2 regions of the Ureibacillus suwonensis genome follow, and region 2 is predicted to be linked to the other one. Evidence: riboswitches for the same ligand, from Rfam matches in the RefSeq annotation. Region 2 holds a riboswitch; the other holds the start of a gene.

Evidence for each region. Region 2 has a riboswitch for glycine ahead of gcvT (glycine cleavage system aminomethyltransferase GcvT). Riboswitches for the same ligand answer to the same signal wherever they lie in the genome.
Region 1: linked by a shared signal. The riboswitch ahead of ACFPOH_RS12255 (ACT domain-containing protein) and the one ahead of gcvT (glycine cleavage system aminomethyltransferase GcvT) in region 2 are both predicted to bind glycine.

The regions. Positions count from the first base shown of each region.
Region 1 is NZ_JBHSNQ010000162.1:8,427-13,766, forward strand. Features, by position in the region: gene ACFPOH_RS12235 (class I SAM-dependent methyltransferase) at 1-596, shown strand, start outside; gene ACFPOH_RS12240 (hypothetical protein) at 581-766, opposite strand; gene ACFPOH_RS12245 (amino acid permease) at 1,101-2,492, shown strand; gene ACFPOH_RS12250 (YceI family protein) at 2,643-3,173, opposite strand; glycine riboswitch at 3,496-3,571, shown strand; gene ACFPOH_RS12255 (ACT domain-containing protein) at 3,647-3,916, shown strand; gene ACFPOH_RS12260 (PFL family protein) at 3,931-5,292, shown strand.
Region 2 is NZ_JBHSNQ010000009.1:23,884-29,223, forward strand. Features, by position in the region: gene comGC (competence type IV pilus major pilin ComGC) at 1-176, shown strand, start outside; gene comGD (competence type IV pilus minor pilin ComGD) at 192-620, shown strand; gene ACFPOH_RS00385 (hypothetical protein) at 610-945, shown strand; gene comGF (competence type IV pilus minor pilin ComGF) at 894-1,343, shown strand; gene ACFPOH_RS00395 (shikimate kinase) at 1,528-2,040, shown strand; glycine riboswitch at 2,165-2,255, shown strand; glycine riboswitch at 2,259-2,341, shown strand; gene gcvT (glycine cleavage system aminomethyltransferase GcvT) at 2,428-3,531, shown strand; gene gcvPA (aminomethyl-transferring glycine dehydrogenase subunit GcvPA) at 3,549-4,895, shown strand; gene gcvPB (aminomethyl-transferring glycine dehydrogenase subunit GcvPB) at 4,888-5,340, shown strand, end outside.

The sequences.
Region 1 (5,340 bases), on a different contig from region 2:
CGGAATTTGATCGATTTCTTCATATTGAAACCTGCGGGATAAAAAACGGCATTTACCAATCCCCCCATTACAACCGTTATGAGCCCACCCCTTATTCCGCCCTGGAGGAATTATTGAAGCATTATACCATCGACGAAAACGACACCATTATTGACTTTGGATGCGGTTTGGGGAGAGTTGGCATTTTTCTTCATTACAAAACCAATGCGTCAATCATAGGCATTGATATGAACGAACAATTTATCAAAGAAGCGATCAAAAACCGGGAACATTTTTGCAAAAAATTCCGGAAAAAGGAAGAAGGAATGCACTTTCTTTGCTGCCTTGCCGAAGAATACCAGATCCAACCGGCGGAAAATAAATTTTATTTTTTTAATCCCTTCTCCTTGCCGATTTTCATGAAAGTGCTGCATCATATCATGCGCTCGACGGAAGAAAAGAAACATACGGTGGATGTGATTTTATATTATCCATCCCTTGACTACCTGGATTATTTGAACCGCTATACCCCTTTTGAGAAGTTGAAGGAGATTCCAATCCCGTCACTTCACGAAAAAGTGTGGAACGAACGTTTTGTCATTTATCGTTTGCAATAAAAGCCATTGTCGTCTAATGGCTTTTTTATTTTTGGCTTTTCTTGCAGAATGATTCCTCCAAAAATGACCGTGCAACCGACGATGGAAATCACCAAGGAAAAAGATGTCCATTTGGCCATTAAAACCCCGAACAACAATAGAAATAAGCCGATCCATATCATCAAATTCATTGCTGCCCATCCCCTTTTTTTCAGCTCTTATTCTTCTATAACATTTCCCTTATCTTATGAGAACTTCTATCAAAACATGTCCCACTGTTATGTTTAAGCCACAAAAAGTTGGACAACTTAATTACGGAAGATGTTTTGATGTAAAACCCGGCAAAAAATCATTATTTTTGTATAATAATGGAATTGAATAATTATCAGAAATTTATTAATAAATTAAAAATTATTACTTTTTGATTCTTCAACACTTCAACGCGAAAAAGTGTTATACTTATACCGCTTTTGCGTTTTTAGAAATATCAAAATATTATTATATCAATATAGGAATGGATGGTTTATGAAAAATCAATTATTTCGGAAATTACCATTGGATCAGTTGTTGAATAAACAAGGCACGGCACATTTTAATAAATCGATGAATGCTTCTGATTTAATCGCTCTTGGGGTTGGAGCAGTTGTCGGCACAGGAATTTTCATTTTGCCTGGTACGGTGGCCGCTGAACATGCAGGCCCCGCCATTGTTTTTTCGTTTATTTTCGCGGCGATTGTATGCGCTTTTTCCGCCCTTTGTTATTCCGAATTGTCTTCAGCAATTCCGGTTGCCGGCAGCGCATATACATATTCATACGTCATTTTCGGCGAGCTCATTGCCTGGATTATCGGATGGAGCCTGCTATTGGAATACGGGCTGGCTGTTGCGGCAGTGGCAACCGGTTGGTCTGCATACTTCCAATCCCTCATTGAAGGGTTTGGAATTCATATACCTAAAGCTTTGTCCGGACCATTAAATCCATCCGAAGGCACCTTTATCAATTTGCCGGCGATTTTCATCATCGTCCTTTTGGCCGCCATTTTATCTTTGGGGATCAGAGAATCCAACCGCTTGAATAAAATCATGGTGTTCATTAAACTGGGGATCATTTTGCTGTTTATTTTCGTCGGAGTGTTTTATGTGAAGCCTGAAAACTGGCAACCATTCGCTCCGTTTGGCTTTAAGGGGATTTTGACGGGTGCGGCATTGGTGATTTTTGCGTATTTGGGGTTTGACAGCGTGTCCTCTGCTGCGGAAGAAGTCAAAAATCCACAGCGGAATATGCCGATTGGAATTATCGGAACCCTTGTGATTTGTACAATTTTGTATGTGGCCGTTTCCCTCGTTTTAACGGGAATGGTCCCATATACGGAATTGAATGTCGGAAACCCTGTTGCCTACGCGATGGAATTGGCAAATCTGGATTGGGTGTTTGGAATCATTTCCCTCGGTGCGGTAATCAGCATGATGACGGTCATTTTCGTGATGATGTATGGAGGGACCCGTTTAGTGTACTCCTTCGCCCGGGACGGAATGCTTCCAAAAGTGCTGTCAGAAATCCACCCACGACTTAAAATTCCATTGAAAAACACATGGATTTATGCGCTATTTGTATCTATTTTCGCCGGTTTCATACCAATCGATAAATTGGCGGAGCTTGTAAATATCGGAACTTTAGTCGCTTTTGCCGCTGTTTCCATCGGCGTCATCTATGTTAGAAAAATGAAAATTCCAGGATTGAAAGACGGATTCAAAGTGCCTTTATATCCAATTGTGCCGATTCTGTCATTTATCCTTTGCGTATTCATGATTACCCAATTATCTTCCTTCACAATGTTCACCTGCTTCATTTGGATGTTGATTGGTTTATTCGTCTATTTTGTGTATGGAAGAAAGCATAGCATATTGAATAAATAACGAAGAAAAGAGTGGATGAAGAAAATGATGGTTTTCTCACCCACTCTTTTTTTGCACAGTGGTTCGGCTTGATTTGAACCGGCACCTCCTTACAGCCGGTTCTTCATATAAAAAAGCCGACTCCAATAGGAATCGGCTATTGATAATACTTCAGTTTGCAGGGTTCACTTCCAATTCGGCTTTAATCTTCACGTCTTTTCCTACCAGCACGCCACCTGTTTCAAGCACTGCGTTCCAAGTAAGTCCGAAATCTTCACGATTGATTTTTGTTTCCGCCTCAAAGCCGTACACTTCAAAGCCCCAAGGGTTTTTTCCTTTACCGTTGAATTCCACTTCAAATGTTACCGGTTTTGTGACATCTTTAATCGTCAAGTTTCCTGTCACTTCATATTCGCTATCGCCTGTTTTCTTGATTTCTGTTGATTGGAATGTGATTTTAGGATATTTTTCCGCATCAAAGAAGTCTGCAGATTTCAAATGATTATCCCGATCTTCCAATTTTGTATTGATGCTTGCCACATCAAAAGCGAATGAAATTTTTGCATTTGTAAGATCTGTCAAATCGTCCGCTTCAATTTCCGCATCATAAGAATCAAAATGCCCTCTCACTTTTGATACCATCATATGTTTCACTTCAAAACCAATTTCTGAGTGAGCTTTGTCAATAACCCATTTCGCCATTTTTCATTCCTCCCGATTTACTTTATTCTGAATCCGAGATATTTATGAATATTTATCTTGAAGTTCATTATTTTGAATTCGAGATAAATATATCACGCATTAATTTTTTTGTCAATGGATTCAAACCCATTTTTCTGACTCATACTTTAGTAAATTTATTCCCGGTTTGAGCGGAAAAAAACATTCAACCCCCTCCTTACGGTCAAAATTTTTAAAAATTTCAGTGTATCTTAGTTGACCATTTTCGACAAAGGTGTTAGTATCGTCTAGTATTGGAATTAAATAGGTGTAGCGATGAATGCTGTGGGTAACACTACAGTCAGGAGCAGCTTCTGGAGAGACCACATCTGTGGCGCCGAAGGATTCACAATCTCAGGCAAAAGGACAGAAGAATGATAATACCGTTATTGTTCTTATGCTTTTGAGATTGGGAAACCAATCTCTTTTTTATTACATCAATAGAGGTGAAACATATGAGAAAAGCAATTGTCAGCGTTATCGGAAAAGACCAGGTTGGAATTATCGCAAAAGTGACAACTGTACTTGCAGATCGAAACATCAACATTTTAGATATCAGCCAAACGATTTTACAAGATTTCTTCACCATGATGATGGTCATTGACGTGACAAATTTAAAAGATCTTGAATCCTTGCAGCAGGAACTCAATGAACTTGGAAAATCAATCGGTGTTGTCATTACTGTACAACTTGAAGAAATTTTCAGGGCAATGCATCGCGTGTGAAAGGACGTGCAAACATGAACTTTGAAATTCATGAAATGTTGGAAACCATCCGGATGGTCCGGACAGAAAATTTGGACATCCGTACAGTGACAATGGGAATCAATTTACGGGATTGCGCGGATTCCGATTTCGATAAAATGAAACAAAAAATCTATGATAAAATCACCCATTACGCAAAGGATTTAAAACCTACCGCTGAAAAAGTGGCAAAAGAATACGGCATCCCGATCATCAATAAACGGATTGCCGTGACGCCAATCGCCGATCTTCTAGGCAATGCGACAAAAGAACAGGCTGTGGAACTTGCAAAAACATTGGACCGCGCCGCCGTTACCCTTGGCATCGATTTTATCGGCGGTTATTCCGCCCTTGTGCACAAAGGGATTGCGAAGGGAGATCAAGTGTTATTTGATGCTCTTCCAGAAGCCTTGGCATCCACTGAGCGGGTTTGCGCTTCCGTTTCTGTCGGCACAACCAAAGCCGGCATCAATATGGATGCTGTACGTCAAATGGGCGAAATCATCAAAGAAACGGCTGAACTGACAAAAGAACAGTCCGGCCTTGGCTGCGCAAAACTGGTGGTGTTCTGCAACCCCGTGGAAGATAATCCGTTTATGGCCGGCGCTTTCCTCGGATCCGGTGAAGGAGAAGTCGTACTCAATGTCGGCGTTTCCGGTCCGGGGGTAGTACTCAATGCATTGAAACGTTATCCGGATGCGGATTTGGGAGAAGTGGCCGAAATCATCAAGAAAACCGCCTTTAAAATTACCCGTGCCGGAGAGTTGATCGGACGAGAAGTGGCAAAACGTTTAGGCGTTCCGTTCGGCATAATGGACTTGTCCCTTGCACCAACGAATGCGATGAACGATAGTGTGGCTGAAATTCTTGAAGAAATTGGCCTTGAGCGTGTTGGAACCCACGGCACCATTGCCGCCCTTGCCTTAATGAATGATGCGGTGAAAAAAGGTGGTGCCATGGCTTCATCCTATGTGGGCGGTTTAAGCGGCGCCTTCATCCCAGTCAGCGAAGATAACGGCATGATCCGTGGAATTGAAGAAGGCGCATTATCGCTATCCAAGTTAGAAGCAATGACATGTGTATGTTCCGTCGGTCTTGACATGATTGCCATCACGGGCGACGCACCTGCCAGCACCATTTCCGCAATGATTGCCGATGAAGCGGCCATCGGAATGATCAATAAAAAAACGACTGCTGTCCGTGTCATCCCTGTGCCTGGAGCGAAAGAAGGCGACATGGTGGAATTCGGAGGCCTTTTGGGAAGAGCACCTGTCATCGGGGTCAATCCGTTCAGCTCCGACAAAATCATTCGCCGTGGCGGACGCATTCCGGCCCCTTTGCAAGCATTGGGAAATTAAATCGAGTAGGAGGGAGCGATTAACTCCCGTCCTCTCACACCACCGTAC
Region 2 (5,340 bases):
CGTACGTGCAGATGGTGCAGGGCCAGGTGGAATCTTACCGAATGGAACACAAAACCATTCCCACATTGGACGATTTGGTAGAAAAAGAATATTTGAAAGAAGGGATGGAGAAATGTCCAAATGGAATGGATATTGAAATTCAATCGGACGGAACGGTTAATGTGGCCAAAAATTGACGGGGAAGAATGGGAATGAAAGATGAGAAAGGCTTTACTTTGCTGGAAATGCTGTTAGTGTTGATGATTGTGTCATTGATTGGCATGATCGGTGTGACAATCCCGGTCAAAATGACGGAAAAAATGATTGTGGAACAGTTCTTCCACCAATTGAAACTGGACATCCAAATGGCTCAAATGTGGGCGCTCGAAAATGAGAAGGGCTGTTATGTTTCTTTTTCATCCTCGAACAGTTACCGGATATATCATCAAATGAATGACGTCCTCATCGAGAGAAAAATTCCGGATATGATTTCGATTAATGATTTCAGCAATTTGTCCACTCTATCCATCAATACAAGGGGCGGGGTAAAAAACTTCGGGACGATCACTTTTCAGACCCCGTACGGAGAAAAAAGCATCATCATCAACATCGATAAAGGAAGAATCCGTTATGTGGAATGAAAAAGGGGCCTCCCTGATTGAATCGCTGTTTGTCATCAGCATCCTCTTTGTTTTGATGGGTTTTCTTCCTTTTGTATATCAGCTCCAACATTCCCTTTACAATAAGACCCTGGAATTGCACGCTTCCGAAGTGGCTTATGAGGGAGTGCGTATTGCAAAGACAACCGGGATTAGTGAAGGGACAAAATGGATTGATCATGTGGAATTTCGTTGGACTTTCCAAAAAGATACGATTTGTGTTCATTTCACCAATCTGGATAAGGAACGATTGAAATGCATCGATGCCAATGGAGAGTACGAAACAATAGAAACGGCTTTACACTGATTGAGGCGCTTTTTCATCTGCTGACTTTCACCCTGCTCGCCCAGCTCATATTGGCCATATATTTATTGATACAACAATGGAACGATACCTTTCTTGCGGACGAACAGATAAAATGGGAAATTTTTATACAGGATTTTCAACAATATTTGATTGATATCGAGGATGTTTATTGGATGGCAAATTCTTTATACATAGTCGAATCACCATCGAAAACCCTCAAAATTAACAAGATTTCAGATGTCATCCGGCTGCAAGTAAACGGGCAGGGATATGTGCCGTTGCTCATTGGAATTCAAAATGCCGAGTTTGTCATCTCGGACAACCTGTTGACAGTGAAAGTCAGGTTTTTGAATGGAATAGAGAAGGAGAGAACGTTATTTGTCCAATATAAAAAATGAAAAAGGAGTTATGTATCCCATCGCCATCCTGCTGCTATTTTTTGTAATGTCTTTTGTAATGTTTTACAGCACATCCTATTTAACGCAATTTTCAATCATTAATTCATTGGAAAACGTCAATGTTCGTGCTACGATTAACTTATTGAATCGATAACTGGGAGTTTTGTGTAGAAAGGTGTCAAAAATGAGAAAAATATATTTGGTAGGATTCATGGGATGCGGAAAGAGTGCAATTGGACGCCAATTAAGCTATGTATTGCGGATGCCCTTTTATGATATGGATAAAGAGATTGTAAGGCAACAGGGGATGCCGATTCCTGAAATTTTTGAAAAATACGGAGAGGAGCATTTTCGGAATCTCGAAACGGAATTTTTGAGAAATTTCCGGGATGAAGCTTGTATTATTGCCACTGGCGGCGGGGTTGCGATGAGACCGGAAAACCGGGAAATCATGAGAAGGACAGGCCTCGTTTTCTTTCTGGATGCTCCTTTTGAAGATATTTACAACCGGATCAAAAATGATAAAAATCGCCCGATCGCCCAACGTTCGACAAAAAAAGAGCTGGAACGACTATTTTATTACAGAAGAAAATTTTATAAAAGAGCAGCCCATATCCGCGTCTTTACGCATAATCGAACAATCCGTCAAGTGGTAAATTACATGGCATTCCAAGTGAACCGTTTGAAAGGCGAATGAACATAAATTATATTTGAAAAATGTTCGCTTTTTATACAGGATTTTAAAAAAATGTTGCCTTACATCCTGTTCAATGTTAGGATATTGGCAAAGATATAATGATTGTTCAACTTGATAATGGCGGATGATTGTGCGGGGAGAGAACGTGTTTACGTCGCCGAAGGAGCAAGTAGGGGAACTATGAATCTCTCAGGCAAAAAGACTCGTACGGGACGCAACTCTGGAGAGCGCTGATTTTTCAGCCACCCAAGGGGAAAGCCTGCTTTTACAGTAGGTGTAACTTTCAGGTGAAAGGACAGAGAATTCCTAAAACAAGGGGATTTTCTGTCCTTTTTTACCTATATTAATTAATGAGCTTTTAAAGAGGATCCAGTAAAGGGAGGTTTCTTGATGGGAGAATTAAAAAGAACACCATTATTTGACGAGTATGCCAAATATGGTGCGAAAACCATTGACTTTGGAGGATGGGAACTGCCTGTCCAATTTTCATCGATCAAAGAAGAACATGAAGCTGTAAGAAAACGAGCAGGACTATTTGACGTATCCCATATGGGAGAAATCATTGTCGAAGGGAAAGATGCGCTCGGGTTCCTGCAAAAAATATTATCCAATGACATCTCAAAAATTCCTGTAGGTGGCGCACAATACAATGTAATGTGCTATGAAAATGGCGGGGTTGTTGATGATTTAATCGTATACAACCTTGGAAATGATCAGTATCTGCTTGTAGTGAATGCTGCGAATATTGAGAAAGATTTTGAATGGCTGAAAAAGCATGCCCAAGGCGAAGTGGATATTACAAACAAATCCGATGAATATGCCATGATTGCTCTTCAAGGGCCGCTTTCAGAAAAAATATTGCAAACATTGACGGAGGAAGAGTTGAAAGAAATAAAACCATTCCATTTCAAAGCTTCCGCAACGGTTGGCGGCTATCCGGTATTGCTTTCCCGCAGCGGTTATACAGGAGAAGACGGGTTTGAACTATATGGGGAGCCGAAAGCGATTGTGGCACTGTGGCATAAAATTTTAGGGGCCGGAAAAGAGGATGGACTCATTCCGTGTGGTCTTGGCGCCCGTGACACATTGCGCTTTGAAGCATGTCTGCCGCTTTATGGGCAAGAATTATCTGAATCCATCTCACCTCTTGAAGCAGGCATCGGCTTTGCGGTGAAACTTCAAAAAGAGTCGGATTTTATCGGCAAGGAAGCGCTGATCAAACAAAAGGAACAAGGGCTTTCAAGAAAACTTGTCGGCATTGAAATGATTGAAAAAGGAATTCCTCGCCATGGCTATAAAGTCTTTAAAGGTGACGCAGAAATCGGCGTTGTAACAACCGGAACACAAGTACCTTCCACAAAACGGAATTTGGGATTAGCCCTGTTGGATAGCCAATATGCTGATGTGGGCACAGAAGTGGATGTGGAAATCCGGAATAAGAAGGTAAAAGCGCAAGTGGTGCCGAAACCTTTTTATAAACGGGAAAAATAATTAATGGAGGTCAAAAAATGAAGCATCGATATCTTCCAATGACGGAACAGGACAAACAGGAAATGCTCGCTACCATTGGAGTGGAAAGCATTGACGATTTATTTGCGGACATTCCAGAAGAGGTGCGTTTTAAAGGGCTTTACAATATTAAAGAGGCAGTATCTGAATCTGAATTATTGAAAGAACTGAAAGCATTAGCAGATAAAAATACGAATACGGAATCAGCTGTTTCATTTTTGGGCGCAGGTGTATACAATCACTATAAACCTGCCATTGTTGATCATGTCATTTCCCGTTCGGAATTCTATACCGCTTATACGCCATATCAACCGGAAATTTCACAAGGGGAATTACAGGCAATTTTTGAATTCCAGACAATGATTGCGGAATTGACGGGAATGGATTTGGCCAACTCGTCCATGTATGATGGGGGAACGGCTCTTGCAGAGGCGGGAATGCTTGCCGCCGGTTCCACTAGACGGAAAAAACTTTTAGTGTCTGAAGCTATTCATCCGGAATACCGTGAAGTCGTGAAAACTTATGCCTATGGCCAATCCATTGAAGTGGTGACAGTGCCAACCAAGGATGGCGTCACAGATATTGAAGCGTTGAAAGAATTGATCGATGAACAAACAGCCGCGATTATGGTGCAATATCCAAACTTCTTCGGCCAAATTGAAGACATTAAAAAAATTGGCGAAATGGCCCATGAAGCGAAAGGATTATTCATTGTATCAGCCAACCCGCTGGCATTAGGCGTTTTAACACCTCCTGGAAAATTGGGTGCGGATATTACGGTTGGAGATGTGCAACCGTTCGGAATTCCTGAAAGTTTCGGAGGGCCGCATTGCGGTTATTTTGCCACAACGTCAAAATTAATGCGCAAAGTTCCTGGACGTTTGGTCGGACAAACGGTGGACCAGGACGGACGGCGCGGTTTCGTGTTGACGTTGCAAGCCCGTGAACAACATATTCGCCGGGAAAAAGCGACTTCAAATATCTGTTCCAACCAAGCCTTGCTTGCCCTTGCCGCTTCTGTTGCCATGACGGCTTTAGGCAAACGCGGCATCCAAGAGATGGCGAAGCAAAATATTGTAAAAACTCGTTATGCAAAAACGGCATTTGAGAAAGCAGGATTCACGGTTCCGTTCCAAGGGGCTCATTTTAACGAAATCGTTGTGAAAGTGAATAAGCCGGTGAGTGAGATCAATCAAAAATTATTGGAAAAAGGCATCATTGGCGGCTATGATTTGGGCCGCGACTATCCGCATCTTGAGAACCATGTACTGATTGCCGTAACAGAATTGCGTACGAAAGAAGAAATTGACCAACTCGTGCAAGAAATGGGGGCTTACAATGCATAACGAAAATCAACCGCTCATTTTTGAATTATCAAAAGAAGGCCGCATCGGTTACAGCTTGCCGGAATTGGATGTGCCCGAAGTGGAATTATCCGAATTGATTCCGCAAGAATATTTGCGTGAAGAGCCGGCCGAGCTTCCGGAAGTGTCTGAATTGGATATTATGCGCCACTACACTGCGCTGTCCCGCCGCAATCATGGTGTGGATTCCGGGTTTTATCCGCTGGGCTCATGCACAATGAAATACAATCCGAAAATAAACGAAGAAGTTGCCCGTTTCTCCGGATTTGCAAACATTCATCCATTGCAGGATGAATCTACAGTGCAAGGGGCAATGGAATTGATGTATGAACTGCAAACGGCTTTAAAAGAAATTACCGGCATGGATGAAGTGACATTGCAACCTGCTGCCGGCGCCCATGGTGAATGGACGGCGTTGATGTTGATC